4 regions of the Pantoea ananatis PA13 genome follow, and region 3 is predicted to be linked to each of the others. Evidence: predicted binding sites of a transcription regulator. Region 3 holds the regulator's gene; each other region holds the start of a gene.
What was found. The regulator PhoB, encoded in region 3, activates phosphate uptake and scavenging genes when phosphate is short. The targets are predictions, from matches to a motif close to CTGTCATAAAACTGNCNNAT.
Positions count from the first base shown of each region.

Region 1: the regulator PhoB is predicted to act here: its motif matches at 1,437-1,456, upstream of serA (phosphoglycerate dehydrogenase).
Region 2: the regulator PhoB is predicted to act here: its motif matches at 2,570-2,589, upstream of pitA (inorganic phosphate transporter PitA).
Region 4: the regulator PhoB is predicted to act here: its motif matches at 4,491-4,510, upstream of glpT (glycerol-3-phosphate transporter).

Region 1 covers NC_017554.1:926,919-934,390, reverse strand. The annotation lists gene serA (phosphoglycerate dehydrogenase) at 17-1,255, opposite strand; gene rpiA (ribose-5-phosphate isomerase RpiA) at 1,534-2,193, opposite strand; gene PAGR_RS04530 (LysR family transcriptional regulator ArgP) at 2,375-3,277, shown strand; gene PAGR_RS04525 (oxidative stress defense protein) at 3,574-4,302, opposite strand; gene argO (arginine exporter ArgO) at 4,447-5,070, opposite strand; gene mscS (small-conductance mechanosensitive channel MscS) at 5,194-6,069, opposite strand; gene PAGR_RS04510 (VOC family protein) at 6,246-6,488, opposite strand; gene fbaA (class II fructose-bisphosphate aldolase) at 6,793-7,472, opposite strand, start outside.
Region 2 covers NC_017554.1:304,204-311,675, forward strand. The annotation lists gene uspA (universal stress protein UspA) at 1-120, opposite strand, end outside; gene uspB (universal stress protein UspB) at 544-879, shown strand; gene pitA (inorganic phosphate transporter PitA) at 916-2,418, opposite strand; gene PAGR_RS01410 (BaiN/RdsA family NAD(P)/FAD-dependent oxidoreductase) at 2,661-3,845, shown strand; gene PAGR_RS01415 (D-amino acid dehydrogenase) at 3,867-5,117, opposite strand; gene PAGR_RS01420 (ABC transporter ATP-binding protein) at 5,191-6,141, opposite strand; gene PAGR_RS01425 (ABC transporter ATP-binding protein) at 6,134-7,120, opposite strand; gene ddpC (D,D-dipeptide ABC transporter permease) at 7,120-7,472, opposite strand, start outside.
Region 3 covers NC_017554.1:3,505,332-3,512,803, reverse strand. The annotation lists gene PAGR_RS16680 (AAA family ATPase) at 1-1,959, opposite strand, end outside; gene sbcD (exonuclease subunit SbcD) at 1,956-3,152, opposite strand; gene phoB (phosphate response regulator transcription factor PhoB) at 3,350-4,039, shown strand; gene phoR (phosphate regulon sensor histidine kinase PhoR) at 4,054-5,367, shown strand; gene PAGR_RS16660 (PstS family phosphate ABC transporter substrate-binding protein) at 5,387-6,307, shown strand; gene PAGR_RS16655 (cobalamin-independent methionine synthase II family protein) at 6,627-7,472, shown strand, end outside.
Region 4 covers NC_017554.1:4,471,981-4,479,452, forward strand. The annotation lists gene metE (5-methyltetrahydropteroyltriglutamate--homocysteine S-methyltransferase) at 1-1,668, opposite strand, end outside; gene metR (HTH-type transcriptional regulator MetR) at 1,807-2,736, shown strand; gene PAGR_RS21055 (YehS family protein) at 2,809-3,288, shown strand; gene PAGR_RS21060 (carboxylate/amino acid/amine transporter) at 3,434-4,294, opposite strand; gene glpT (glycerol-3-phosphate transporter) at 4,647-5,987, shown strand; gene yigL (sugar/pyridoxal phosphate phosphatase YigL) at 6,028-6,828, opposite strand; gene pldB (lysophospholipase L2) at 6,883-7,472, opposite strand, start outside.

The sequences.
Region 1 (7,472 bases), 2.0 Mb from region 3:
AGGTGACAGCGTGGGATCAGTAAAGCAGGCGGGCGCGAATCGTTCCCGGAATCGCCTTCATCAGCTGCAGAGCTTTCTCTGCCAGTTCGTGCTCAGCATCAATGTCGATGACCACATAACCCATCATCGGAGAGGTTTGCAGGTACTGAGCGGCAATGTTGATGCCTTGTTCAGCGAAAATCTGGTTGATCGCGGTGAGTACGCCCGGACGGTTTTCGTGAATATGCAGCAGACGACTGGCGCTAATGCCGTGCATCGGCAATGACACTTCCGGGAAATTGACGGCGGACAGCGTTGAACCGTTATCCGAATATTTCGCCAGCTTGCCCGCGACTTCAATCCCGATATTCTCCTGCGCTTCTTCCGTCGATCCCCCGATGTGCGGCGTCAGGATAACGTTGTCGAATTCGCTCAGTGGGGAAACAAACGGATCGCTGTTGGTCGCCGGCTCTACAGGGAACACATCAATCGCAGCGCCACCAACCTGCTTGCTGGCCAGCGCTTCGCACAGTGCAGGAATATCTACCACGGTGCCGCGTGAGGCGTTTATCAGCAGGCCGCCAGGCTTCATCTGCGCCAGCTCATTGGCAGAAATCATATTTTGCGTAGAGGCGGTTTCCGGGACATGCAGGCTGACAACGTCACTCATATTTAGCAGCTGCGTCAGGCTACGAACCTGTGATGCGTTGCCCAACGGCAGCTTGTTTTCGATATCATAGAAGTAAACGTGCATGCCCAGACTTTCTGCCAGCACGCCCAGTTGCATACCGATATGGCCATAGCCAATGATACCCAGCTTTTTACCGCGCGCTTCAAAAGAGCCCTTGGCGATTTTATTCCAGATACCACGGTGCGCTTTGGCATTCGCTTCCGGAACACCGCGCAGCATCAGCAGCATCTCGCCAATAACCAGCTCGGCCACAGAGCGCGTATTTGAGAAAGGTGCGTTAAAAACCGGGATACCGCGTTTCGCTGCGGCATTTAAATCAACCTGATTCGTTCCGATACAGAAACAGCCCACCGCTACCAGTTTTTCTGCAGCAGCAAAAATCTCTTCGGTCAGTTGGGAACGGGAACGGATACCGATAAAATGCGCATCGCGAGCGGAAGCTTTTAACGCCTCGGCATCCAGTGCGCCTTTGTGGAATTCAATATTGGTGTAACCTGCAGCACGAAGATTTTCCAGCGCGCTCTGATGGACACCTTCCACCAGCAGGAACTTAATTTTGTCTTTTTCCAGTGATACCTTTGCCATTTCCCAACCCTATTCAGAATTCAACGAGGACTGAACGCAGTCAGCCGTCTGTCAAAATATCAAAAAAATCGCCTGCGGCAATACAAACGATTGCCTGACCGCCAGCATGGCAGGGCTCAGAGGGCGTACTTTGCCAGACAAAATCGTGGGTTGGCCGCATCGAGAAGAACGAACCCGCTGCCGATGACGGTTATGTGACATAAGTCACCAAATTTCAGCCTGGTGAGAAAAGTTTTTTTAAATCAAAAAAAGCGGGCGCCCTGTTGCGCGCCCGTACTTTATTTTTTGAGGGTTTTGACACCGTCAGGTCCGCCAATCAATGCGACATCTGCGCCACGCGTGGCGAACAGCCCCACAGTGACGACGCCAGGCAGGGCATTAATCGTTTTTTCCAGCTCGATGGGATCGAGAATACGCAGATTGTGCACATCAAGAATGATATTACCGTTGTCAGTCACCACATTCTGACGATATTCCGGCAAACCGCCCAGCTTCACCAGTTCACGCGCGACATAGCTTCGCGCCATCGGGATAACTTCAACCGGCAACGGGAAGCGTCCAAGCACGTCCACTTCTTTGGATGCGTCGGCGATGCAGATAAACTTTTTGGCAACCGCCGCGACGATTTTCTCGCGAGTTAAGGCAGCACCGCCCCCTTTGATCATCTGCATTTGTGGGTTAATTTCATCGGCACCGTCGACATAGATGGCCAGATCATCAATCTCGTTCAAATCAAACACCTGAATGCCCAGGCTTTTTAGCTTTTGCGTCGACGCTTCGGAACTGGATACGGCCCCCTCAATCTGATGTTTAATGCTGCCGAGCGCATCAATAAAGTGAGCGGCCGTAGAACCCGTACCGACGCCGACGACAGTACCGGGCTGCACATAATCCAGTGCGGCCCAACCAACAGCTTTTTTCAGTTCATCCTGGGTCATGATATGTTTAGAACCTGTGCGATAAGGAAATGCGCGTAGTATAAAGCAAGGCTTGCTGAAAATGCTCGGATGCATTGGGCGGATTTAATGCTTTGGAAGCCAGCCCACAAAAATATCGCTGACATTTCCGTTGGAGTATTTGTGGCATAGTAACGTCCATCCTGAAGGAGAGAGAAAAATAATGAAACGCCCGGACTACAGAACGCTTCAGGCGCTGGACGCAGTGATACGTGAACGCGGATTTGAACGTGCCGCACAAAAACTTTGCATTACGCAGTCTGCCGTCTCGCAACGCATTAAACAGTTGGAAAATCTGTTTGGTCAGCCGTTATTAGTTCGTACGGTACCGCCTCGTCCCACTGAACAAGGGCAAAAGCTGCTCGCCCTTCTGCACCAGGTTGAGTTACTGGAGGAAGAGTGGCTGGGCGATGAGAACAGCGGCACGACGCCGCTACTGCTGTCGCTGGCGGTCAACGCCGACAGTCTGGCAACGTGGCTGTTACCGGCATTAAAAGACGTACTGGCCGATTCACCTGTACGCCTGAACCTTCAGGTTGAGGATGAAACCCGCACTCAAGAGCGTCTGAGACGAGGCGAAGTGGTTGGCGCAGTCAGTATTCAACCGCAGCCGCTACCCAGCTGTCTGGTGGATCAACTGGGTGCGCTGGATTATTTGTTTGTGGCGTCAAAGGATTTTGCAGAGCGCTTTTTCCCCAACGGTGTAACGCGTTCCGCCCTGCTTAAAGCGCCAGCCGTGGCATTTGATCACCTGGATGATATGCATCAGGCCTTTTTGCAGCAGAATTTTGATTTATCACCGGGTAGCGTTCCCTGCCACATCGTCAACTCGTCCGAAGCGTTTGTGCAAATGGCCCGGCAGGGCTCGACCTGCTGTATGATCCCTCATCTGCAGATTGAACGCGAACTGGCGAGTGGCGAGCTAATCGACCTCACGCCGGGGCTGTATCAACGTCGGATGCTGTACTGGCACCGCTTTGCACCTGAAAGCCGCCTGATGCGTCGGGTAACGGATGCGCTGATTGCGCATGGCCATCGGGTGCTACGTCAGGATACGGCGGAATAATCGCCCTTTGCCGCAGCAAAATTTGGGCGTTGCGGTGAGAAGGTGCACTTGTGAAAGCGGCACGGCGTTAATGGCCGTCAGGGGCATTTTTTAGAAGGCAATACGCAGCGCTGAGCAGAGGGAATCAACCAGGATTTACCCGCAAGGATGCGGGTAAAAGGCGCAGACGGCACAGGGATGTGCCGTCTGCGCCGGTCCGTCAGGTTGATGAGCGATGTGAAGGAACCGCGTCAGCGGCGCGAGGACCGCCTGGCAAAAATTGCCCCTGATGGCTTAACCACAATACCAATAAAGGCTTACTGTGCCGTATTTGGTTTCATCTCAAAAACCACATCCACCTGGTCATCAAAGTTGATGCTTTGCTGATCGTAGGTTTCCTGTGCAGAAGTATCTGCCACAGCCGCGGCTTTAAACATGCGGTTCATTGGCATTGGCTGATAGTTTGCCACCTGATAACGAATGCTGTAGATCGGGCCCAGTTTGGCATTAAAACCTTCAGCCAGTTCAGCCGCCTGTTGGGTCGCATTTTTGATTGCGGCCTGACGTGCCTGCTGCTTGTAGCTCTCAGGATTAGCGACGCCCAGTTCAACGCTACGCACTTCATTCAGACCTGACTTCAGCGCACCATCAAGCAGATCGTTAAGTTTGTCCAGCTGACGTACGGTGACCTGAACCTGACGCACCGCACGGTAGCCTTTGAGCTGTGACTTACCGTCTTTGGTGTAATCATATTCTGGCTGCGTCGTCAGGTTCGCGGCTTCGATATCCTTTTTCTCAATACCGTTTTTTTGCAGGAAATCAAAATATTGCGCTACGCGGCTATCGACCTGCTTTTTTGCCTCTGCGGCATCTTTCGATGAGACATTCACCACAATTGACAGCGTCGCGATATCCGGGCGGGCATCTACAGTTGCCTTACCTGACGTAACAACATGGGGTCCGTTCGGCAGTTCGTCAGCCTGTACGCTCAAAGGCAATGCCCCTGCACTCATCATCGCGGCAAGCGCCAATGCTTTCAGTTTCATGAAAGTCCTCCTTGAAAAGGTCAGTTCGATGGCTCCCAGTACATGAAGCCCACAAGCGCATCATATTACGCGTTGTTTGGAGTGAAGATTATGGCAAAAGTTCGGCAGACTGGCCTCAATAACCCGTTTTCGTATAGCTTTTACTCAAAATCCCGTGATGACCTGCCGGGCAAGCTGAAACGCAATAAACCACATGACCGCACCGACCAGCAGATTGATGATGCGTTGAGCGCGCGCCGTTTGCAGTAGAGGCGCAAGCCAGGCCGCCAGCAGCGCCAGACCGAAAAACCACAGCACCGAGGCGCTGATGGCCCCCAGCGCAAACCACTGTCGCGCAACCGTTCCGGGTAACTGCCCGCCCAGGCTTCCCAGCACAACAAAGGTATCAAGATAAACATGCGGATTCAGCCAGGTCACCGCCAACATCGTCGCGATAATTCGTTTTCTGCTCTGCGTTGCGTGGCTACCCGATGCCAGTTCAATGTTACGGCTAAATGCCGTGCGTAAGGCTCCCCAACCGAACCAGAGCAGAAAGGCAACCCCGGCACAAGTAATCAGCATCAGCAGTAAGGGAGACTGATTCAGGAGCGCACTGCCGCCAAAAATGCCTGCACAGATCAATGCGATATCGCTTAACGCACAAAGCGCCGCAGTCATCAAATGATACTGGCGCTTTACCCCCTGGTTCAGCACGAAGGCGTTTTGTGGGCCTAACGGCAGGATAAGCGCAGCCCCAAGAGCAAGCCCTTGAAAGTAAATGGTTAACACTGGATGACATTCCTTACATCGGCGAGATGCAGGGATTATAAAGAGCGAGTCTGATTAGCGGAAATTGAAAAAATTAATCTGCTATTAACAAAATTAATGGGCGACCGCTGCCGCCCATTAACATTACTGCGTTGCGGTCGTCTCGCTTTCAGGTTGTTGAACCTGGTGCAGGTGCACATCCATTTGTGGATAAGGGATGCCAATACCTTTGCTGTCCAGCGCACGTTTAAAGTTTTTCAGTAAGTCCCAGTAAACGTCCTGCAGATCGCTGCTGTTACTCCAGCAACGCACCACGAAGTTAAGCGATGACGCCCCTAATTCATTCAGGCCAATCTGGATGCCACGTTCTTTAAGTACGCGCTGATCGGCCTCAACGACGCCGCGCAACAGGGCAATCACCTCATCCACATCGGCTTCGTAGGCAACGCCGATAATGAATTCATTCCGGCGCACTGGCTCGCGCGAGAAGTTGATGATATTGCCACTGATGATTTTACCATTTGGCACCACAACGATTTTGCCATCGGCAGATTTCAGGGTGGTCGAGAAAATTTGCACATTGAGCACGGTGCCCATTACGCCGCCCAAATCGACAAACTCACCGGTGCGGAAAGGACGGAAGGTGACCAGGAGGACGCCAGCCGCCAGATTGGAGAGCGAGCCTTGCAGGGCTAAACCTACTGCCAGACCGGCGGCACCCAGCACGGCGATAACCGATGCCGTCTGCACGCCGACACGACCCAGCGCAGCAATGACCGTGAAGGCGATAACGCCATAGCGCACCAGGGCGGAAAGGAAATCGGCTACGGTGGCGTCAATATGGCGCGCGAGCAGCAGGCGATTAACCGTGTTAGAAATCACCCTGGCGATGATCATGCCGACAATGATAATGGCAATTGCCGCGACGATATTGACGGCATAACTCAGAATCAGCGCCTGGTTGTGTACCAGCCAGCCCCCGGCACTGTTAATGCCATTAACAACATTCAAGTCTTCCATTTGTAAGCCCTGTCGATAGTTCCCCTGTGGGGAAAGACAAAAAACTGCCAGATGTAATCCGACACCCAATGGTTAAGGGTAATCAATTATTTAGCCAGACGCCAAACTGAGTGATACGGGAAGGCGGTTTTGCACACTTACGCATCAGCACGCCGGCCTCCGCGCACGATGTTTGTTCAGGGCACATGGCTGAGTATATTAATCAGCCTGCCAAACGGATCACGGACATAAAAACGACGCACGCCCCACGCTTCTTCTGTAAGCGCATAGTCGACCGGCAGCCTCGCAGCGACAACGCGTTGATACACCTCATCAAGATTATCAACCTCAATGGATAAATCCGGAACAGCTGTGCCGGCGCCGCCTTCCCGCGCAATACTGACCTGCGGCACCATCGTGTTATCCGCGGCCCAGGTCATGATCCATCGCCAGTTTCAGATCGAGAATGTCACTGTAAAAGCGTTCTGCTTCTTCCATATTTCCGGCCCGAATATTCGCCACAATGCGTTTGACGGCCATACGATTGCCCTCACCTGTTAAGCCACACACAGGATACAGCGCGCGCTGCAGTGAGGTTGTGACAGCACGTCAGAATGTGTCGCCCGACAAAAAGAAATGAAACTGAGCGTGAGCAGAAAGGATAAAAAAAAGTCCCGATCGGACGATCGGGACTGAGTCGTTCGTCTGCCGTTCTCTCGAACTCAGACGCCAGCAGCGTGATGCTTACAGAACGTCAACGGCGTTGAGTTCTTTGAACGCCTGCTCCAGACGCACCACCATGGATGCCTGGGCAGAGCGCAGCCATACACGTGGGTCATAGTATTTCTTGTTAGGCTTGTCTGCGCCTTCTGGGTTACCCAGCTGCGCCTGAAGATAGCCTTCGTTCTTTTTGTAGTACTGCAGGATGCCGTCCCAGGTTGCCCATTGAGTATCGGTATCGATATTCATCTTGATCACGCCGTAGCTGATAGACTCTTCGATTTCTGCAGCAGATGAACCTGAACCACCGTGGAATACGAAATCCAGCGCGTTGTGCGGCAGACCGTGTTTTTCACAGACATATTTCTGTGAATCACGCAGAATGGTTGGGGTCAGTTTAACGTTGCCTGGCTTGTAAACGCCGTGCACGTTACCGAAAGAGGCCGCAATGGTGAAGCGCGGGCTGATCGCATTCAGTTTTTCGTACGCGTAGTTTACGTCTTCTGGCTGAGTGTAAAGCGCTGAAGCATCCATATGGCTGTTATCTACGCCATCTTCTTCACCACCGGTGCAGCCCAGCTCAATTTCCAGGGTCATGTCGATTTTCGCCATGCGCGCCAGGTATTTGCTGCTGATTTCGATGTTTTCTTCCAGTGACTCTTCGGACAGGTCGATCATGTGAGAAGAGAACAGCGGCTTACCGG
Region 2 (7,472 bases), 1.4 Mb from region 3:
ATCGACATGAATCAGCGAGATTTTTGCGTCGTAAGGGCGCGCGAGTGAGACAGCTTTATCCACTAACAACTGGCTTTCTGGCGAAAGATCGACTGCAATCAGGATATGTTTATAAGCCATGATATTACTCCTTCCACGAGATTCAGAATGGCAGCGGTTTCCAGACGCGTCACAGTTGCGAAATCCATTGCGCGAACGGGCGATGAGCGCCACCGAGATGATTAATGTACAGCACAGGCGATGATGTTGTTATACCTCAAAGTATAGCCCTGTGTGTTAACAAATGCTTCTGAAGCCGCCTGGGTTGTGAATAAGATCAATGATGAACGATTTTTACTCGTATAAAACGAAAATCCTCGCTGGTAAAAAATTGAACATTTCTCCTAAACTGGAAAAAGCAGCCTGCGTCACACGGTTGCTACTTTTCTGATGATTCAAAATAAAACTACAAATCGCTTTACGGGGTTGTTGGCTAATTCTGCAGGGACTGTTCAACAGGGTGCGCGCTCAGCACCCTGCTGCGGTGCCGGTAAGGAGGATGACATGATCAGCACTATCGCGCTTTTTTGGGCTCTTTGTGTGGTATGTATTGTGAATATGGCGCGCTATTTCTCATCGCTGCGTGCGCTGTTGGTGGTTCTGCGTGGCTGTGATCCGCTGCTTTATCAGTATGTTGATGGCGCGGGGTTTTTCACATCCCATGGTCAGCCCGGCAAGCAGGTGCGGCTGGTGCGTTACATCTGGGCAAGGCGCTATCTTGATCATCATGACGACGAATTCATTCGCCGGTGTGAGCGGGTGAGAGGTCTGTTTATCTTAACCAGTTCACTGTGTGGATTGGTGATTATCAGCCTGATTGCGCTGGCAATCTGGCATTAAAAAGGGCGACCGAAGTCGCCCTGGTATGCCGCCGAATCAGATGAGTTTCAGCGCTATCCAGTAGAGCGAACCCGATAACAAAATACAGACCGGCAGGGTAAATACCCACGCCATGGCGATGTTTTTGATGGTTTTGCTCTGCAAGCCGCCGCCGTCAACCAGCATGGTGCCGGCAACGGAAGAAGAGAGGATGTGCGTGGTGGAGACCGGCATGCCGGTGTAGCTGGCAATGCCTATCGACACGGCCGCCGTCACCTGCGCAGACATGCCCTGCGCATAGGTCATGCCCTTCTTACCAATTTTCTCACCGATGGTGGTGGCCACGCGACGCCAGCCGATCATGGTGCCGACGCCTAATGCCAGCGCAACCGCCATGATGATCCATACCGGCGCGTACTCAATGGTGTTCAACAGATCGCCTTTGAGCTTGCCCAGGAAACGTTTATCGTCTGGAGAGGTTTCCGGCAGCTTCGCCGCTTTATCGGCGGTGTCGGAAATACACAGCAGCAGGCGACGCATCTGACTACGCTGCTCGACGGACAGATCGCTGTAGCTTTGCAGGTTGTTCAGCAGCAACTGAGCACGTTGCACGGCCTGCAGCGCACGTGCACTGTCGCAATGAAACTCTGTTGATGATACCGGCGCCACTTCTTCCGGCGTAGGCAGCTTAGGCGGCGCCATCTCGATGATGTGGTTCAGTGAGGCCTGGTGCTGTTGATAATACTGCTCAAGATGATTGACCGCGTCCCGTGTACGCGTAATGTCATAACCCGATGCGTTCATATTCACCACGAAGCCGGCTGGCGCAACGCCTATCAGAACCAGCATGATCAGGCCAATGCCTTTCTGCCCGTCGTTCGCACCGTGTGAATAACTGACACCAATGGCGGAGATAATCAGTGCCGTGCGCGTCCAGAAAGGCGGTTTTTTCTTGCCATCAATCTTCTCGCGATCGGCGGGCGTCATATGAATACGCGCACGCTTTTTGGTGTTACTCCAGTAACGGCGGAGAAGAAAGATTAGGCTGCCCGCTATCACCAGTCCGACAATAGGGGAAAGAATCAGAGACAGGAAAATATTCAGCACTTTCGGGATGTTAAGCGCATCAACGACCGATGTGCCGCTCATCAACGCGTTCGTCAGGCCAATGCCGATAATCGCGCCGATTAAGGTATGGGAACTGGAGGCGGGCAGGCCCAAATACCAGGTACCCAGGTTCCAGATAATCGCCGCCAGCAGCATGGAAAAGACCATGGCGAGACCGTGGGCCGATCCGACATTCAGCAGCAGATCGGTAGGCAGCATATGCACGATAGCGTAAGCCACGCTTAATCCGCCGAGCAATACACCAAAGAAGTTGAAGACGCCTGCCATTAAAACGGCAAGCTGCGCCCGCATGGCACGGGTGTAGATGACCGTCGCAACCGCGTTGGCCGTATCATGAAAGCCGTTAATTGCTTCGTAAAACAATACAAACAGCAGAGCAAGTATCAGTAACAGGCCGGTGCTAAGATCTAGACCAGCAAACAGATGTAGCATAGACGTTACGCCATTTTTGGAGGACATGAACGCGGCGCATTATCCGCGACAACATGCTGTCTGGGAAAGGAAAATATAGTCATGATTTGGACTAAAAGTGTCAATTAACCCGGTGAACAGATACAAAAGCTATAAAAATTAGCTGGTTACATTGTGACATATTTACGGCAAAATTTTGACACTGGCATCCACAGGAGCAGATCACTACAATCTGCCCCTCTCTTACCTGGTGGGCAAAAGCAGTGGAACAGTTTGACGTTATCGTAATTGGGGCAGGCGCTGCCGGGCTTTTTTGTGCTGCGCAGGCCGGACAGCGTGGTCGCCGCGTGTTACTGCTGGATAACGGCAAGAAGCCGGGACGCAAGATTTTGATGTCTGGCGGTGGGCGCTGCAATTTCACCAATCTCTACACTGAACCGGCCGCCTACCTGTCGAATAATCCCCACTTTTGTAAGTCGGCCCTCGCGCGCTATACCCAATGGGATTTTATCGATCTGGTGAATCGCCACGGTATCGCCTGGCATGAGAAAACCCTGGGGCAGCTGTTTTGCGATGATTCTGCCCAGCAGGTGGTCGATTTATTAATGGCCGAATGTGACAAAGGTGGTGTCACCGTTCGGCTGCGCAGCGAAATACTGAGCGTAACCCGGGATGATGCGGGCTACAGCCTGCAGCTCAACGGCAGCGCGGTTCAGGCTGAGAAGCTGGTCATTGCCAGTGGCGGCCTTTCCATGCCGGGCCTGGGTGCATCACCGTTTGGCTATAAAATTGCTGAGCAGTTTGGGCTGAAGGTGCTGCCCACGCGCGCGGCGCTGGTGCCCTTTACCTTACATAAACCACTCCTGGAACAGTTGCAGACGCTGTCAGGCGTTGCGCTGGATACGACCATTGCGGCAAAAGACGGCACCCTGTTCAAAGAGGCGATGTTGTTCACCCACCGCGGCCTGTCCGGCCCGGCAGTGTTGCAGATTTCCAGCTACTGGCAGCCGGGCGAATACCTCACTGTGGACCTCTCTCCGGCCACCCGTCTTGAGGATTTCCTGACGATTCAACGTGAGGCGCATCCGAATCTGAGCCTGAAAAACAGCCTGGCGAAAATTCTGCCTAAGCGCCTGGTGGAGGTCCTACAGGATATGAACGTCGTGCCGGATGTGACGCTGAAGCAACTTAACCGCAAGCAGCAAACAGAGCTGGTGCAGACGCTGCATGGCTGGCAGGTTCAGCCTAACGGCACCGAAGGTTATCGCACCGCCGAAGTGACCCTCGGTGGCGTTGATACTACTCAACTGTCATCGAAGACGATGGAAGCGCGGGACGTACCGGGGCTGTATTTTATCGGTGAGGTGGTGGACGTGACTGGCTGGCTCGGCGGCTATAATTTCCAGTGGGCCTGGAGTTCGGCCTGGGCCTGCGCCCAGGCGCTGTAAGGTCGCCATCTCGCCCTGCACTCAGGCATAACGCGAAACCGCATAGTCCGCATGGGCAATCTCGGGCGGTTTGCCTGAAATCACATCACTCAACAGCTGGCCGGAGCCGCAGGCCATCGTCCAGCCCAGCGTACCGTGGCCGGTATTCAGCCACAGGTTGCTGAAATGTGTATGGCCGACGATGGGCGTGCCGTCAGGCGTCATGGGACGTAACCCGGTCCAGAAGGTTGCCTGCTCAACGCGACCGCCACGGGGATAAAGGTCGTTCACTACCATTTCGAGTGTTTGCCGTCTGGCAGGCAGCAGGGTGTTGCTGTATCCCACAATTTCCGCCATACCGCCCACGCGAATGCGATCATCAAAGCGCGTAATGGCAATTTTGTAGGTTTCATCCAGCACCGTGGACACCGGCGCGGCTGACGCATCGGCAATGGGGATCGTCAGCGAGTAGCCTTTGAGTGGGTAAACCGGAACAGACATGAGTGGCCGGAGTAATGGCGTGGAGTACGAACCCAGCGCCATGACGTATCCGTCCGCCGTCAGCGTTTCGCTGCCACAGGTCATACTGCTGATCCTGTCTCCCTGTGTCAGCAGCGCATCCACGGTTGTGTTAAAGCGAAAGTCGACGCCCGCCTCGCGCGCCATTGCCGCAAGCCGCTGGGTAAATAACTGGCAATCGCCGGTTTCGTCATTAGGCAGTCGCAGCCCGCCGGTCAGCTTATGCTTAACCGCCGCCAGCGCCGGTTCAACCTCGGCCAGTTGTGAGGCTTCCAGCAGTTGATAAGGAACGCCGGCGTCCTGCAACACGGCGATATCGCGTGCCGCATTGTCAAACTGCTGAGCGGTGCGAAACAGCTGCAGCGTGCCGCCCTGACGCCCTTCATATTCAATGCCCGTGCTGGCCCGCAGTGCTCTGATGCAGTCCCGGCTGTACTCTGCCAGCCTGACCATTCTGGCCTTATTTTCGGCGTAACTCTGCGGATTGCAGTTTTTCAGCATTTGCATCATCCAGGCAAGCTGAAAACGTGAGCCATCCGGGCGCACGGAAAGGGGAGCATGACGCTGTACCATCCATTTCACCGCCTTTAAGGGAACGCCCGGCGCGGCCCAGGGCGCGGCATAGCCTGGGGAAATTTGCCCGGCATTGGCCGCGCTGGTGCCTAATGCCGGACCGGCTTCTTTATCAATCACGGTCACCTGATGTCCGGCCTGCTGCAGATACCAGGCGGTTGTTACGCCCACGACACCACTGCCGAGTACAATAATTTTCATTTTGATCGTTATCCTGCATGCGTTATCGCTCAATGGCGCAGGCGTTGCCTGGGCCATCTGTTCTCGTTGTGGCTTATGCCTGACCCCGGTTTTGTGCCTGCCAGCATCGCACCGCGCTGCCTTTTTCCTGCGACAGAAGTAACTGAGGCGCCTCGCAGCCGCTGGTGGCTTGCGGACAGCGGTCGCGGAAATAGCATCCCGTTGGCAGGTGGCGGTTACCCGGTAGCTCGGTGTTCAGCGGCGCGCCATCCAACACTGCGCCGATGCGCGGCACGGACGCCATCAGTAGCTGGGTATAAGGATGTTGCGGGGCGTCAAGGACGCGCTGTGTTTCACCCAGCTCCACAATTTGTCCCAGATACATGACTGCAACGCGATCGCTCATATGGCGCACGACCGACACGTTGTGCGATATCAGGATATAGGTCAGGTTTTGCTGTTTTTGCAGTTCTACCAGCAGATTCAGAATCTGCGCCTGAACAGAAATATCCAGTGCCGAGGTCGGTTCATCCAGCACGATAATATCGGGCTGCGATGACAGGGCCCGGGCAATCGCGATGCGCTGACGCTGGCCGCCGGAAAACGCATGCGGCGGACGGTCCAGATATTCGGGGCGAATACTGACCTGGTGAGCCAGTGATTCCGCCAACGCGCGCCGCGTTTTTTCTGAAGCACGCGACTGAATCCACACCGGCTCGGTGATAATGCGCCAGACGGGCAGGCGGGGGTCGAGTGAAGAGAGCGGATCCTGAAACACCATTTGCATGCGACGTCCCCGGTTATCGGCAGGCGCTGTTGCCAGTTCGAGCTGGCCTGAGGTTGGGCTGAGCATGCCCATCAACAGTTTCGCCAGGGTGCTTTTTCCACAGCCGGATTCGCCAACAATCCCCAGCGTTTCTCCCTGTCTGACCTCCATATCCAGGCCATTCAGCGCATGGACCTGTTCCATGACTTTGCCGCGCCAGTTCTTTTTGGCCGGGAAGGTGACATGTACGTTTTGCAGCGTAAGCAGAGCGTCAGACATGCTGCGCCTCCTGTTGTGGATACCAGCAGGCAACCTGCTGCGCGGCGTTGTCGGTAGTATGCAAGCGCGGCGTGGTGGTGCAGCGTTCTCCTGCCGCAAAACAGCGATCGCGAAAGGCACAGCCTGCGGGTAAACAGGCCAGATTAGGCACGGTGCCGGAAATGGATGCCAGCGGAGCACGCGGTTCAATCGCGTCAGGCGAGCAGGCCAGCAGACCAATGGAATAGGGATGGCGTGGTGAACGCAGCACGGTTTCAGTGACGCCGCTTTCAATGACGGACCCGGCATACATAACGTAGATCCGATCGCACAGCTGTGAAACCACAGCCATATCGTGACTGATAAACAGCACGGCGGTGCCGGTCGCTTCGGCTTTTTGTTTCAACAGGCGCAGTACCTGCCGCTGAACGGTAACATCCAGTGCGGTCGTGGGTTCATCCGCAATCAGCAGGTCTGGCTCACAGGAAAAGGCCAGGGCAATCATGACGCGCTGACGCATTCCGCCTGACAGTTCAAAGGGATAGCGCTCCATAACGTTCTTCGCATCCGCAATTTGCATATCGCCCAGCAGCGTAAGCGCCCGGGCTTTTGCCTCACGGACAGACAGAGGACGATGCTGTCTGATCACATCGACCATCTGTTTGCCAATGCGGCGGGTCGGATTCAGCGCGGTCATGGGCTCCTGAAAAATCATGGCAACACGATTGCCGCGCATTTTGCGCATGTCCACTTCACTGGCGGCGAGGACATCCTGACCCGCCAGCTCCAGCCTGCCGCCTTTGATGTGATAGCTGTGTTCCGGAATGAGCCGCATCGCCAGCATGGCGGTGACGGATTTCCCCGAACCTGATTCGCCGACAACGCCCACAATCTCGCCGCGATTGATGTGCATTGATACGCTATTCAGCACATTCACCTCTCCCTGATAAACCGGGAAGCTGAGACGTAAATCCTCGATCGTCAGAATTCTTTCTTGCATCAGTTACGTCCTCCCGCTTTGGGGTCCAGCAGGTCCTGGATGCCATCGCCAAACAGATTGAATCCCACCGCTGTGATCAAAATCGCGGCCCCGGGAAAGGTGCAGTACCACCACTGGTCAAGAACATAGTTACGTCCGTTAGCCACCATTGCCCCCCATTCCGCCGTCGGTTGCTGAGCGCCCAGCCCGATAAAACCCAACGTGGCCGCCATCAAAATGGCGCTGCCAATATCCAGGGAGGCCTGCACCACCAAGGGCGGCAGAGCATTGCGCAGGATATGCCAGCTAATCAGGTGCCAGCGCGAAGCACCGAACGTTTTTGCCGCTTCAACAAAGGTATGCTGTTTGACGA
Region 3 (7,472 bases):
GCCCTTCAGGTGTTTTATCTGCTCATTTTTGGCCGTACCGGTTTCGCTCAGCGCTTCCACCTGTTTTTGCAGCACGGCTTTGCGCTGTTGGTTGGCGCTGACTTCGAGCGTGCGGTAGGTTTCAACCGCGGGATGTTCGCAGGAGCCGCATAAAGGGCAGGGTTGCCCGGCCTCCAGCCGCGCCCGGTGTTCTTCCAGATCGGCAATATGGCTTTCAAGCTGGCAAATCTTCTCCACATCGGTGAGTTGCTGTTTCTCCCGCTTCCATGTTTCCCGCAGCATCAGTAATTCAGCCTCAGCCTGCTGGCAGGCTTTTTCCAGATCCTGTAACCGTTTTTCATACTGACCGCGCTGCTGATGTAGCGGCTGCCACTGGGCTGCAAGTAACGTCAGCGTCTGACGTGCGTCACGCTGTTGAGTTAACTGCTTTAAGGCCTGACGCAAGGCTTCGGGAGGATGCGCCTTATGAAGCGATGTTAGTGCTTGCTCAGCGTCAGACAAGGTCTGCTGCGTAAGCTGCCCGGCCTGCTTCAATGGCGCAAGCTGTTGTTGCAGCTGTTCGACCTGCTGCTGGCGCTGATGAAGCTGCAGTGCCTGTTGCTGAATCTGCTGCGCCGACGCCGCCTGATCGGTTTCATGGCGGGCCAGTTGAGCAAAGCGGTCCTGCCACAGCGGAAGATTTTCGCCCCAAACCGGCATATCCGCCAGCTGTTGCCGACGCGACTGCTGCTGTGCCAGCGCCTGCTGGAGATCGCTGACCTTATATTGCTCGGTTTGCATCGCCTGTTCACGCTGCGTACAGCTCGCCTGCTGCTGTGCGGTTTCATGCTGCAGCTGTTGAATTTGCTGCTGCAGGGCCGAGAGCGCCTGATCGAGTGGAATAACCTGTCCGCTCAGTAGCGTTTCCTGCTGGTGCTGTTGCAAACGCACCTGTTCGCGCGCCGCTTCGGTTTCCTGATAACGCTGCTGCAACTGCTGCTGCTCGTGGGCCGCCGCCTGCATCTGCTGGTTTAACTGCTGCTGACGCTGTTGCAGCTCCGTGCGTTCAGTCTGCAGGTTGTCGCGCTGTTGCAGCGCACCGCGCAGTTTTTCTGCCGGTTCACTTCGTGCCAGACGCTGGCGATCGGCCTCTGCCGCCTGACTCGCCGCGTCGGCGGCCTGACGGGCGGCGTTCACCTGTTCAGCATCCGCGCTCAGCTGCTGTGCCAGCTGCAGCCACTGCTGCTGCCGCTGAGCGGTGTCAAACTGACGGCTGAGTTGCTGCTCGGCCTCAGTCAGGGCTGCCTCCTGTTGCTGCAGCCCGGCGCGGGTCGCCTCATCAAGCAGTGCCATGCCGTCTGCCCGACTGCGCATCAGTTCCAGCGCATTTTTGGCTTCTTTATGGCGCTCAAACGCGGCCATGGAAACCAGCCCGTAAATTTCCGTTCCGGTCAGCTCTTCCAGCAGCTCTGCGCGCTCATTCGCTTTGGCGTTAAGAAATGCGGCGAACTGGCCCTGTGACAGCATCATTGAACGGGTAAAACGTTCAAAATCCAGGCCGCTAAGCGTTTCGGTAAGCTTGAGCTTGTCGCCCACTTTGTCTGCAACGATCTGATTATCTGCGCAGCGAGCCAGCTCGACGCGGGGAGCCTGCAGTTTGCCGTCGGCCGTGCCTCGTGCGCGGTTCTGGCTCCAGAATGCCCGCCAGGCCTCGCCTTTGATTTCAAACTCGACTTCGGCCAGGCATTCGGCGCAGTCGCGCGTCATCAGCGGGTTGTGGCCCTGAGAAATCGCACCCAGGCGCGGCGTCTGGTGATACAGCGCCAGGCAGATAGCGTCCAGTAAGGTGGTTTTACCGGCACCTGTCGCGCCGGTAATGGCAAACAGACCATTACTGGCGAAAGGTTCGGTGCGAAAATCGATAAACCATTCTCCTTTCAGCGCATTCAGGTTTTTGAATCGCAGCGTGAGGATCTTCATGGGTTCGCCTCCAGGTCGGCCAGCGTCTGCTTAAACAGGGTCGTGACCTGGGCGATCTGCTTGTCATCAAGCTCCTCATTAAGCGCCAGGCGTCGGGCAAAAACCTCTTCGACCTTAAGTTCGCTCAGGGTTTCGTTATCCGTTTGCGCCAGGCTGTGCTGGCGCTGTTCACGACTGCGGCGTAACAGCAGTACTTCCACCGGTAAATCTGCCGTCAGCGCTTCAACCTGGCGCTGCAGATCGCTTAAGTACTCCTGGGTGGTGACTTCTATATCGAGCCAGACCGGCTTCTCTCCGCTGGGAGGGGAAAGGTGGGCGAGCTGCTCACTGATTTGCGCCAGGGAGCCTTTAAGCATCTGCATCGGCTGGAAGGTGGGAACCGGCAGGGTCAGGGTTTCCAGGCCGCGCGGGCTGAAAGTCAGCAGACAGACACTTTTTTCGCTGCCCAGCTCGTCAAAGCTCAGCGGAATAGGGGAGCCGCTGTAGCGAATATGGTCGCTGTTCGCGACGCGCTGAGCGCGATGAATATGTCCAAGGGCGATGTAATCGGCCGGCGGAAACGCCGAGGCAGAAAACGCATCCAGCGTGCCGATGTAGATATCGCGCACGGAGTCACTTTTGCTGACGCCAAGGGCGGTAAGGTGGCCGGTCGCCACGATCGGCAGGGACATGTTCAGCGCCTGTGCCGCCGCAAAGCTGCGCTGATAATGGGCGCTGATGGCCTCCAGCAGGCTGAGCTGTTTATCCCGTCCAGACTGACCGGCCTGGCTGCGCATAATGTCGCGCGGGCGCAGATAGGGAATCGCGCACAGCAGCGCGCCGGGTTCACCCTGACGGGTTGTCAGGATCATGACGTCGTCACTCTCCTGCGGCGTGGCAACGACCCGGGTGTTCAGACAGGCCAGCAGTTCGCGCGATTCATTCAGCGTTGCCACCGAGTCATGATTGCCCGCCAGCACCACCAGTTGACAGCCGCTGGGCTGTAACGCCACCACGAAGCGGTTAAACATTTCACGCGCATAGCTGGGCGGCGTACCGGTATCAAACAGGTCACCCGCCACAATCAGCGCATCGACCTGATGCTGTTCGATCTGTATTAACAGCCAGTCAAGAAAGGCCTGGTGCTCGGCGGCGCGGCTCTTGTTATAGAAGAACTGCCCCAGGTGCCAGTCCGCGGTGTGAATAATGCGCATAAAACTCCCTGCCAAATCGATTTGCCCGGCAATTATACTGGCTCAGTCACTAAAGCCACAAAACATGTCGTCATGTTGTCATAAATGGTTGTTGCAGGCCGGTTTTTATGGCTAACTTTTTCATAAAAGTGTCACAAAACTGACGCATAATGGCGCCGCAAATATCAGTGAAAGCCGTCCTACCTGCAGGAGTAATAATGGCTAAGCGCATTTTAGTTGTGGAAGATGAAGCTCCAATCCGTGAAATGTTATGTTTCGTACTGGAACAAAACGATTATCAGCCGATTGAGGCAGAAGATTATGACAGCGCCGTCAGCAAGCTGATTGAACCCTGGCCTGACCTGATCCTGCTGGACTGGATGTTACCCGGCGGCAGCGGCATACAATTTATTAAACATCTTAAGCGTGAAGCCATGACGCGTGATATACCGGTCATGATGCTCACCGCGCGCGGCGAGGAAGAAGATCGGGTACGCGGACTGGAAGTCGGTGCCGATGACTACATCACCAAACCGTTTTCCCCGAAAGAGCTGATGGCGCGAATTAAAGCCGTTATGCGTCGTATTTCGCCGATGGCGGTAGAAGATGTGATCGAAATGCAGGGCCTGAGCCTGGATCCCTCTTCGCATCGCGTGATGTCAGAAACCACACCGCTGGAAATGGGGCCGACAGAATACAAGCTGCTGCATTTCTTTATGACCCATCCTGAACGTGTTTACAGCCGTGAGCAGTTACTCAATCATGTCTGGGGCACTAACGTCTATGTTGAAGATCGTACGGTTGACGTTCATATTCGTCGTTTACGTAAGGCGCTGGAACTGACCGGCCACGATCGCATGGTACAAACCGTACGCGGAACAGGTTATCGTTTCTCTGCCCGCTTTTAAACGGAGCTTTAACCGTGCTGGAACGCCTCTCCTGGAAGAGATTACTGTCCGAACTGGTGCTGGCGTGTCTGCCTGCGCTGGTGCTCGGCCTGCTGTTCGGCTATTTGCCGTGGCTGCTGTTACTGAGCGTAGTCGGTATTTTACTGTGGCATTTTTACAACCTGATGCGCCTGTCTCACTGGCTGTGGCTGGATCGCACGATGACGCCACCGTCCGGACAGGCCAGTTGGGAACCGCTGTTTTACGGGTTGTATCAAATGCAACTGCGCAACCGGCGGCGGCGGCGCGAATTAGGTAATCTGATTAAGCGGTTTCGCAGCGGCGCGGAGTCGCTGCCGGACGCCGTGATACTTACCACCGAAGAGGGCACTATTTTCTGGTGCAACGGCCTGGCCCAGCAGCACCTGGGGCTGCGCTGGCCAGAAGATAACGGGCAAAATATCCTTAATCTGCTGCGTTATCCTGAATTTTCTCGCTATCTGCGGCAACGTGATTTCGATAAGCCGCTTACGCTGGTGCTGAATAACCAGCACCACATGGAATTCCGTGTGATGCCCTACAGCGAAGGCCAGTGGCTGATGGTGGCTCGCGACGTAACCCAGATGCATCAGCTTGAAGGGGCACGGCGAAACTTCTTTGCCAACGTCAGCCATGAACTGCGCACGCCTTTAACGGTGCTTCAGGGCTATCTGGAAATGATGAATGACTCCGTCATGAATCAGCGCTCACGGGACAAAGCGTTGCACACCATGTCGGAGCAAACCCGGCGAATGGATAGCCTGGTCAAACAGCTCCTGACGCTGTCGCGCATCGAGGCGGCTCCGGCCATTAATCTGAAAGAAAAGGTTGATGTACCGGTTATGCTCAAACTCCTGCAGCATGAAGCTGAAACCCTGAGCGGCGGACGTCACGCCATCCATTTTCATACCGATCCTCACCTGAAAGTGTTTGGCAATGATGAACAATTACGCAGTGCTATCTCCAACCTGGTCTACAACGCGGTGAACCACACGCCCGAGGGGACGCGCATTGATATCAGCTGGCTGCGCAGCAAGCAGGGCGCGGTATTTACAGTCTGTGATAACGGCCCCGGCATTCCACCTGAGCACATCCCGCGCCTGACAGAGCGGTTTTATCGGGTGGATAAAGCGCGTTCACGTGCGACCGGCGGCAGCGGTCTTGGGCTGGCCATCGTGAAGCATGCGCTCAGCCATCACAATGCGCGGCTGGAGATCACCAGCATCCCGCACCAGGAAACCTGTTTTACCTTTACCCTGGCACCACGGTTGATTGTGACTAACGGGATGCAGGAGAATGCGGTTCATTAACTGCTGACGGACCGGAACGATGCGCCTTCTTTTTTTGCTGTTCTTTTCTCTCTTGCCTGCCTTGGTGCAGGCACAGCCTGTGATGCTTTCAGGCAATCTCAGCAGCGCAGGCTCGGACACGCTCGGCTATCTGATGACCCTGTGGGGCGATGACTTTAGCCGTCAGTCACCCGGGGTAAATGTGCAGGTTCAGGCATCGGGCTCCTCAACGGCGCCAACCGCGCTGACAGCCGGATCCGTCCAGTTAGGGGCAATGAGCCGTCCCATGCAGGCGGATGAGCGCCAGGCGTTTGAGGCGCGATACGGATATCCTCCGTTGGCCGTGCCGGTAGCGATGGACGCGTTGGTGGTGGTGGTCAACCAGCGCAATCCGCTGACGTCCATCGATCCCCACCAGCTTGATGCGTTGTTCTCCGTCACGCGTCTGTGTGGCGCAAACCAGGTGCCCGAACGCTGGGGCGATTTGGGTCTGCATCAGGCTGAGTGGCAGCAGCGATCTATCCAGCGCTATGGCCGCAACTCGGCCTCCGGCACATGGGGATTCTTCAAGCAGCAGGCGCTGTGTCAGGGCGATTTCCGCAACGACGTGGCGGAGTTTCCCGGCTCGGCGGCGGTGGTACAGGCGGTCGCCGGGGATCCGCGCAGCATCGGTTATGCCAGCTTCGGTTTTCACCTGAGTGGGGTAAAACTGCTGCCGGTTATCACAAAAAGGGGGGAAGCCGTTGCGCCTGATCCTGAATCCATCCGCAGCGGTCGCTATCCCTGGGCACGTCCGCTCTATCTGTACGTTAATAAAGTGCCAGGTAAGCCCTTGCCGCCGTTGTTAGCCGCCTTTCTGGAACAGGTTCTGTCTAGTGCAGGGCAGCAGCGCGTCATCGAGGCCGGCTATCTGCCGCTGTCTGAAACGCAAATGAACCTGGCGCGCGCCTCCCTCCGGTAAGTTTCCCCGCTCGCCCACAGGCGAAGGGGTTACCGCCTTCGCCCATGTTTTCCCGTTCCTGCCGCATGGCTGGCGGGGACCTGTGCCGCATCAGGGGCATAAATTCCCGCCGATTGCCTCGGTGCAAACCTCAAGGGGAGCACAGTCAGAATCCGGCCTCGCAACATGAAATTATTTCATCTCAAGTGAATATTATTCGTTTGCACGTGAGCACATCGCGTGGGAATCTACATCCAGACGTTTAGCCATCTGGAAGGCTAAAATAACATTGTGTAACTATTCCCGCCCGAAATTATCTGGCCGGTGACCAGGAGTGATCATGCAAAGACAAACCGCCCCGTTTCGCGCCGACACCGTTGGCAGCTTTCTTCGTCCCGCCGCTATTAAGCATGCCCGCGAAAAATTTCATGCGGGTGAGATCGACGCTGATGAACTGCGCGATATTGAAAACGACGCGATTCGGGACGTGGTCGCGAAGCAGCGTGAAAATGGCCTTAAGGTCGTGACCGATGGCGAATTTCGCCGCGGCTGGTGGCATTTTGACTTTTTCTACGGTCTGAAAGGTGTTGAGCATTTTGAAGCCGAGCAGGGCATTCAGTTCAACGGCGTGCAGACGAAAGCGCACGGCGTAAAAATCACCGGCAAACTGGGTTTTGACGGGCATCCGATGCTGGATCATTTTCGTTTCCTGCAGAGCGTAGCAGGTGATGCGGTAGCCAAAATGACGATTCCCAGCCCGAGCGTGCTGCATTTTCGCGGCGGCCGAAAAGTCATCGACGCTGACGTTTACCCCGATCTCGATGTGTACTTTGACGATCTGGCACAGACCTACAAAGAGGCGATCAAAGCTTTTTACGACGCGGGCTGTCGCTACTTACAGCTGGACGATACCGTCTGGGCCTACCTTTGTTCAGACGATCAAAAGCGGGAGATCCGCGAACGTGGCGACGATCCAGACCAGCTGGCCCGCACCTACGCGCGCGTCCTGAATAAGGCGTTAGAAGGGAAACCGGCCGACCTGACCGTAGGCCTGCATGTGTGCCGTGGCAATTTCCGCTCCACCTGGATTTCTGAAGGTGGCTACGAACCGGTGGCCGAGATCCTGTTCGGCTCCGTGAATGTGGATGCGTTTTTCCTTGAATACGACAATCATCGCTCTGGCGGA
Region 4 (7,472 bases), 970 kb from region 3:
CGGGCCGGTCAACATACCTTTTACCGGCTTGTCAGTCAGGGACTGCGCATAGGTTGCCCACGCCACGGTAATGGCTTCAGGACGGCTGACATCACCAATAATGACCGGCGGTTTAACACAACGTGAACCGTAGCTTTGTACCCAACCATTTTGTGTGAAGACGAAGCCGTCCAGGTTCTCGCCAAAGTATTCCACCATATCGTTGCGTTCCGCCTCGCCGTGAACCAGCACGTCCAGCCCCAAACGCTCCTGCTCAGCTATCGCCTGCTTAATGTGTTCCGCGATACCGGTACGGTAATGCGCGCGATCAATCGCGCCTTTTTTGAAGTCGAGTCGTAATCCACGAATTTCAGTGGTCTGCGGGAAGGAACCGATGGTGGTGGTTGGCCAGGCGGGCAGGTTGAAACGCTGACGTTGTGTGCTGGCACGCCCGGCATAAGGGCTGGCACGTTCAGTGTCTTTGGCCTGAACATTTGTCAGACGCAGTGCGACAGCCGCGTTGTGAACGCGGCGGGAGTGCGCACGTGCCTGAACCGGTGCGCTCCATTCCTCCAGCGATGCGGGATCGTTGCGGCGAAGCGCCGTACTCAGTAGCGACAGCTCATCACATTTTTGCAAGGCAAAGGCAAACCAGCTTTTCACCTCCTCGTCCAGACGGGTCTCCACACTCAGATCAATGGGGCTGTGCAGCAACGAGCATGACGTGCCAATCCACAGGTGTTCACGTGAGGCGATCAGCGGCTGCAGGCGCTCAAACCAACGGCTGAGATCGGCACGCCAGACGTTGCGGCCATTGATCACGCCGACAGATAACACCCAGTCTGCGGGCAGTTGTTGGTTCACCTGCCGGATATCATCTTGCCCCTGCACCAGATCCACATGCAGGCCCTGCACTGGCAACGTGCGGATAATATCCAGATTCTGGCCGATACTGTCGAAGTAGGTGGTCAGCAGCAGGTTGACCTGCCCGTTTAACGCAGCGTAAGCCGCTTTGAAGGCCTCGCGCCATTCCTGTGGCAGTTCCAGCGCCAGGACGGGTTCATCAATCTGTACCCACTCAACGCCGCGCGCGTTCAGTTCGGTCAGGACCCGCTGGTAAACGGGCAGAATATCGTTCAGTAGTGACAGACGATTAAAGGGTTCTCCTTTTACCTTACCCAGCCAGAGGTAGGTTAACGGTCCTGACAACACAGGCTTAACGTTATGACCCAGCGCCAGCGCCTCGTCCACTTCATCCAGCAGTTGGGTCCAGGTTAAAGAAAACGACTGGCCTTGCGTGAATTCTGGCACGATGTAGTGATAGTTCGTGTTGAACCATTTTGTCATTTCTGCCGCCGCGGCCGGCTCACCCGTCGGTGCACGCCCCCGGCCCAGGCGGAACAGCGTATCCAGATCAATCGATCCGTCCTGATTTCGATGGCGAGCAGGCACGTTGCCCAGCATCAGGCTGGTCGTCAGAATATGATCGTACCAGGCAAAATCGCCCACCGGCACTTTATCGACGCCGGCCGCTTTTTGTTGTTGCCAGTGGCGCGCACGCAGTTCGCGACCCACCGCCTGTAATTCTTCCTGCGTGCTGTTGCCAGCCCAGTAGCTTTCAAGTGCTTTTTTCAGCTCGCGACGCAGACCAATACGTGGAAAACCGAGAGTATGATTTAAGATAGTCATTCACTATTCTCCAGAAAGTCTTCGGCTTTGGCGGGTCGCCAATGATGTTTAGCCGTCCAGATGTTTACACCGCTATATTCTGCGGGTACTGTATGTCGCTCAAGCGCAAATTATTCAGCTTCGATGTGAAGGACTCTCATGATCGAATTCAAACACCTCCGGACGCTTCAGGCTCTGCAGAATACGGGCTCGCTGGCTGCTGCTGCGGCTCAGCTTCATCAGACACAGTCGGCGTTATCACATCAGTTCAGCGATCTGGAACAGCGGCTGGGATTTCGTTTGTTTGTTCGTAAAAGTCAGCCACTGCGTTTTACCCCGCAGGGCGAAATTTTATTGCAGCTGGCAGAGCAGATACTGCCGCAAATTCAGCAGGCGCTTCAGGCCTGCCACGAACCGCATCAGACCACGCTGCGCGTCGCGATCGAATGCCACAGTTGCATTCAGTGGCTGACACCGGCTTTAGATAAGTTTCGTCAGAGCTGGCCCCAGGTGATGATGGATTTTAAATCGGGCGTAACCTTTGATCCGCAGCCCGCGCTGCAGCAGGGCGAACTGGATATTGTATTGACGTCGGATATCCTGCCGCGCTCAGGCTTGTTCTATTCACCCATGTTTGATTTCGAAGTCCGCCTGGTGCTGGCGCCAGATCACCCTCTGGCGCAGGTTGAACACATTTCACCTGAAGACCTGGCGGATGAAGTGCTAATGATTTATCCGGTACAGCGCCAGCGCCTGGATATCTGGCGCCACTTTCTGCAACCTGCGGGGATCAGTCCGGCGCTCAAGAATGTCGATAACACGCTGCTGATGATTCAAATGGTCTCGGCGCGCATGGGGATTGCTGCGCTGCCGCACTGGGTCGTCGAAAGTTTTGAAAAACAGGGCCTGGTGATCACCAAAACGCTGGGCGAAGGGTTATGGAGTCGTCTTTACGCCGCTGTGCGCGACGGCGAACAGCGCCAGCCGGTACTGGAAGCATTTATGCGGTTTGCCCGTCAGCATGCCTGCGAGCATCTGCCCTTTGTCAGGGACGCCGCGCATCCTGCGAAGGTTTTATTGCGTGAGTGACAAAGCTGCGCGATAGCAGGCAAAATCCCCTATAATGCGCAGCCTGTCGATTTACCATGAGAAGATCTCACCATGACTAACAACGATATTCTGCGCAGCGTGCGCTATATGCTCGATCTGAACGATGCCAAAATGGTGGCGATTTTTGCGCTGGCTGAATGTGAAGTGGCTCAGGCGGACATCACCAGTTGGCTGAAGAAAGATGAGGATGCGGCGTTTCGCCCCTGCCCCGATGTGGTGATGGGATATTTTCTTAACGGTTTAATTTTTCATCGCCGCGGAAAAAGTGAAGACGCGCCTGCGCCCTCCATCGAGCGCAAGATGAACAACAATATCTTTATGAAAAAGCTGCGCATCGCGTTTGATTTAAAAACTACCGACATTCCTGACGTGCTGAAAAAAGCCAACTTTACGGTCTCTCAGGCTGAGATTGGCGCGATCTTCCGCAAACCGGACCATAAAAACTACCGCGAGTGCGGTGACCAGATCCTGCGTAATTTTCTTAAAGGGCTGACGATGATTCATCGGCCCGCCACAGGTAAACCCGCTTAATCAGAAACGCTCTGACCGGAAGCAGCCCGCCTGTCATGCGGTCTGCTTCCGGTCAGGCTCAGGGGCGTTCACAGCCTGTTTCCAGCCCAGATGCCCTGCATTCCTCTCCCGCAACGGTTTACTCGCTGGCAAGGCCCGCCCCGGACTATCTTGCGCTGTTGCCTACCACCCAGCGCTTATGGACCCACAGCGACGCCATAATCACGATGGCTCCTGCGATAAAGCTTGGCCAGTGCGGTTTTTGCTGCCATATCGCCAGGTTCACCAATAAGCCGGCCGGAACGTGCATGTTATTCATAATGCCCAACGTGCCGGCATCGACCTGCGTCGCGCCGTAGTTCCACATAAAGTAGCCCAGCCCCGAAGCCGCGACGCCCAGCCAGACCAGAATGCCCCATTGCAGCGTCGTGGTAGGCAATTTATGGGGATTGCCCCAGGCTGCCCAGGCAACGATCGCAATCAGAACCGCGCCCAGATAAAACCATGAAAACGCCGTATGTTGCGGCATTGGACGGGTTTCCTGCAAACGTTTGTAGCCCACCATCCCCGCCGCGAAGCAGATATTCGCCAACTGAACCAGCAGCAGACCAAACCAGAAGTTATCGCTGACTTTGTCATAACGAATGATTGCCGCGCCAGCAACGGCCAGCAGCGCACTGAAAATGTAGCCCACGCGCAGGGGCCTTCGGCTTATCAGGTCGTAGATTAAGGTGACATACAGCGGCGTCATTACGGTGAACAGCAGGAATTCTGACACGCTCAGATACAGATAGGCTTCAAAACTCAGCAAATACATAATGCCCAGCTGCAACATCCCTACCAGCATATAGAGCAAGAGCGTCGAAGGCCGATAGCCGCGCCAGCGCAGGAACGGCAGAAACACAATGGCGGCCAGCGCCAGGCGCATCAGCACTGAAAACCAGCTGTCCACTTGCCCGGCAAGGTATTCACCGATCAGGCTAAAGGAGAATGCCCACAGAATGGTAGTAACAATCAATAAAAGCACGGTAACAACCCCGAAATAAACAGAGCGTCAGTGTAAACAATGTCCTGAATCAGAGCTGCATTATCTGGTTGACATCTGGTTATTTACCAGGCGATCAGGCAACGATCCCTCAGCCCGACTTTTATCCGCTCAGGAGAGCATGCCTGAGGTTAAAAATGGGCGAAAAAGCGCATCTGCCTGGCATTTTCGCGCCTTACTGTAATAAAACTGTAACAAATTTGTCATTCATCACAGTAACCCAGTCCGCCTCTGTCTATTCTCTGCGCGAAATGGTGCATTGCGAGCACCCTTTTTTCTTTCGACCCAACCTGCTGGGGAATCAAAACCATAATGCGCCCGGAGGGCCACCCTAATGTTAAGTATTTTTAAACCTGCACCACACCAGCCTCAGGTGGCAGAGGATCGTATCGATCCACTCTACCGCCGCCTGCGCTGGCAAATCTTTATCGGTATTTTCTTTGGCTATGCGGCTTACTACCTCGTCAGAAAGAATTTTGCCCTGGCCATGCCTTATCTGGTTGAACAGGGTTTCTCACGAGGCGATCTGGGGTTTGCGCTTTCCGGTATCTCCATCGCTTACGGCTTTTCCAAGTTTATTATGGGCTCGGTGTCCGACCGCTCTAACCCACGGGTCTTTTTACCCGCAGGATTGATCCTGGCCGCTTTCGTGATGCTGTTCATGGGGTTTGTTCCCTGGGCGACCTCCAGCATCATGGTGATGTTTGTGCTGTTGTTTATTTGTGGCTGGTTTCAGGGAATGGGCTGGCCACCCTGCGGACGCACTATGGTGCACTGGTGGTCGCAAAAGGAACGCGGCGGCATTGTCTCGGTGTGGAACTGTGCCCATAACGTCGGCGGCGGCATTCCTCCCCTGCTGTTTCTGCTGGGAATGGCCTGGTTTAACGACTGGAAGGCGGCCCTTTATATGCCGGCCTTTGGCGCCATTGTCATTGCCATCCTGGCCTTTGCCCTGATGCGGGATACGCCGCAGTCCTGCGGTCTGCCGCCCATCGAGGCCTACAAAAACGATTATCCGGCTGACTACAACGAAAGCCATGAAGAAGAGTTCACGGCGAAACAAATCTTCATGAAGTATGTTCTGCCGAATAAATTACTTTGGTATATCGCCCTGGCAAACGTGTTTGTTTATCTGCTGCGTTACGGCATTCTGGACTGGTCACCGACTTACCTCAAAGAGGTGAAACACTTCACGCTGGATAAGTCGTCCTGGGCTTACTTCTTCTATGAGTATGCGGGGATCCCTGGCACGCTACTGTGCGGCTGGATGTCCGATAAGGTGTTTCGCGGAAACCGTGGCGCGACGGGCGTGTTCTTTATGACGCTGGTGACCATCGCAACGGTGGTTTACTGGTTAAATCCACCGGGTCATCCCGGTGTGGACATGGCCTGTATGATTATTATTGGCTTCCTGATCTACGGACCGGTGATGCTGATAGGACTCCACGCGCTGGAGCTGGCGCCGAAAAAAGCCGCCGGGACGGCCGCGGGCTTTACCGGGCTGTTCGGTTATCTGGGAGGATCGGTTGCAGCCAGCGCCATTGTGGGTTACACGGTGGACTATTTTGGCTGGGATGGCGGATTTTTAGTCATGATTGTGGGCTGTGTGCTGGCAGTGATTTTGTTGCTGCTCACTATGGTCAGCGAGCATAAACACAAGCAAAAACTGGCCTAGCCGTCAGAAGGCCGGTTAACCGGCCTTCTGCTCCGGCGCACTACGATAAATACAACTTTCTGAGCGTCGCCGGCACGGCATCCTCAACATTGCTGCCAATCACTTCCAGCTCTGGCAAGGTATCTTTCAGACGCTGATGCGCATTAGCCATAATGCAGCCCTTGCCCGCCATACTCAGCATTTCGACGTCGTTCATACCATCACCAAAGGCAATACAGTCTTTCAGCGTAAAGCCTAACTGTTTTGCCACAGATTCGAGCGCGTGGCCTTTTGAGACGCCGCCCGCCATCACTTCCAGACAGGTGGGCAGTGAAAAACTGACGTTGACCCTGTCTCCCCAACGCGCTTCAATCGCCAGCTCCATTGGAATAAGGTGTTCAGGCTCTTCGCAGGTGAAAAAGACTTTGCTGATGCCGTCAGTGGGCAATATGCCCGGTTCATAAACCTGATAATGAAAATCAGATTCGCGAAAGTAATCTTTCTCTGCCGGACTGCAACGGCTGACAAACCACTCATCGTCACGATAAACATGGGTCAGCACTTCCGGATGATGGTACTGCAGGCCGAACAGGTCCTGGGCGATATCCCAATCCAGGTTATGGCTAAAAATCAGTTCGCCGGCTGGATTATGCACACGGGCACCGTTTGACGTAATCATATACGCCGGAATCCCCAGCTTGTCGCGCATTTGTCCAACATCAATGTGATGGCGGCCCGTGGCGAAAATAAAGTGAATGCCTTTTGCCACCAGCTGCTGCAACGTTTCTCGGGCATCAGGCGTGAGGCGGTGTTCGGGTGAGAGCAGTGTGCCGTCCAGGTCGGACACAACAATGTGGTACATGAAAACCTCGGGTATCTGTGTCGGTTGGCCGTAGCCGGTAATGTAAACGGATAACTAGTGATGCGATAAAAAGAAATCGACGATCCCATTCAATGCTTCGGCGCGCATGCTGTCTTTTTCAAACAGAATCTCGTGGCGTGCACCTTTAATAACCTGGGGCTTATCGCCCTCACAGGGATGACCGGCTGCCGCCATGGCGGCGCAAAACAGATCTTGTGAGCGGTTATCCACCACGCTGTCTTCGCTTGCCTGAAGTAGCAGTAGCGGCGTCGTTATCTTATCAACCTGACTGAATATGTTGCGTCCGGCATGAATGCCTTCCCGTACCCAGTGATAGGTGGGACCGCCAACACGAATCGCCGGGTCGTCCGCATAAAAACGCAGGCTGCGACGATAACGTTCATGACTGTGCGTCAGACGGTTAATGCCAAAGGGATGAGCCCGCCAGCGCCCCGTGCCTAATGCATAGCCATCGCGAACGGCAGGTCGTTTCTCTGCCCAGTCGAGGATCTTATGCGCCAGAAAAGAGGGTAACGGCAGCGCGATGCCAAACATCGGCGCAACCAGAGCCGCAGCGTGAAACGCGCCAGGCTGACGCGCCAGGAACAGGGCCAGAATTGCGCCCCCCATTGAATGCGCCAACG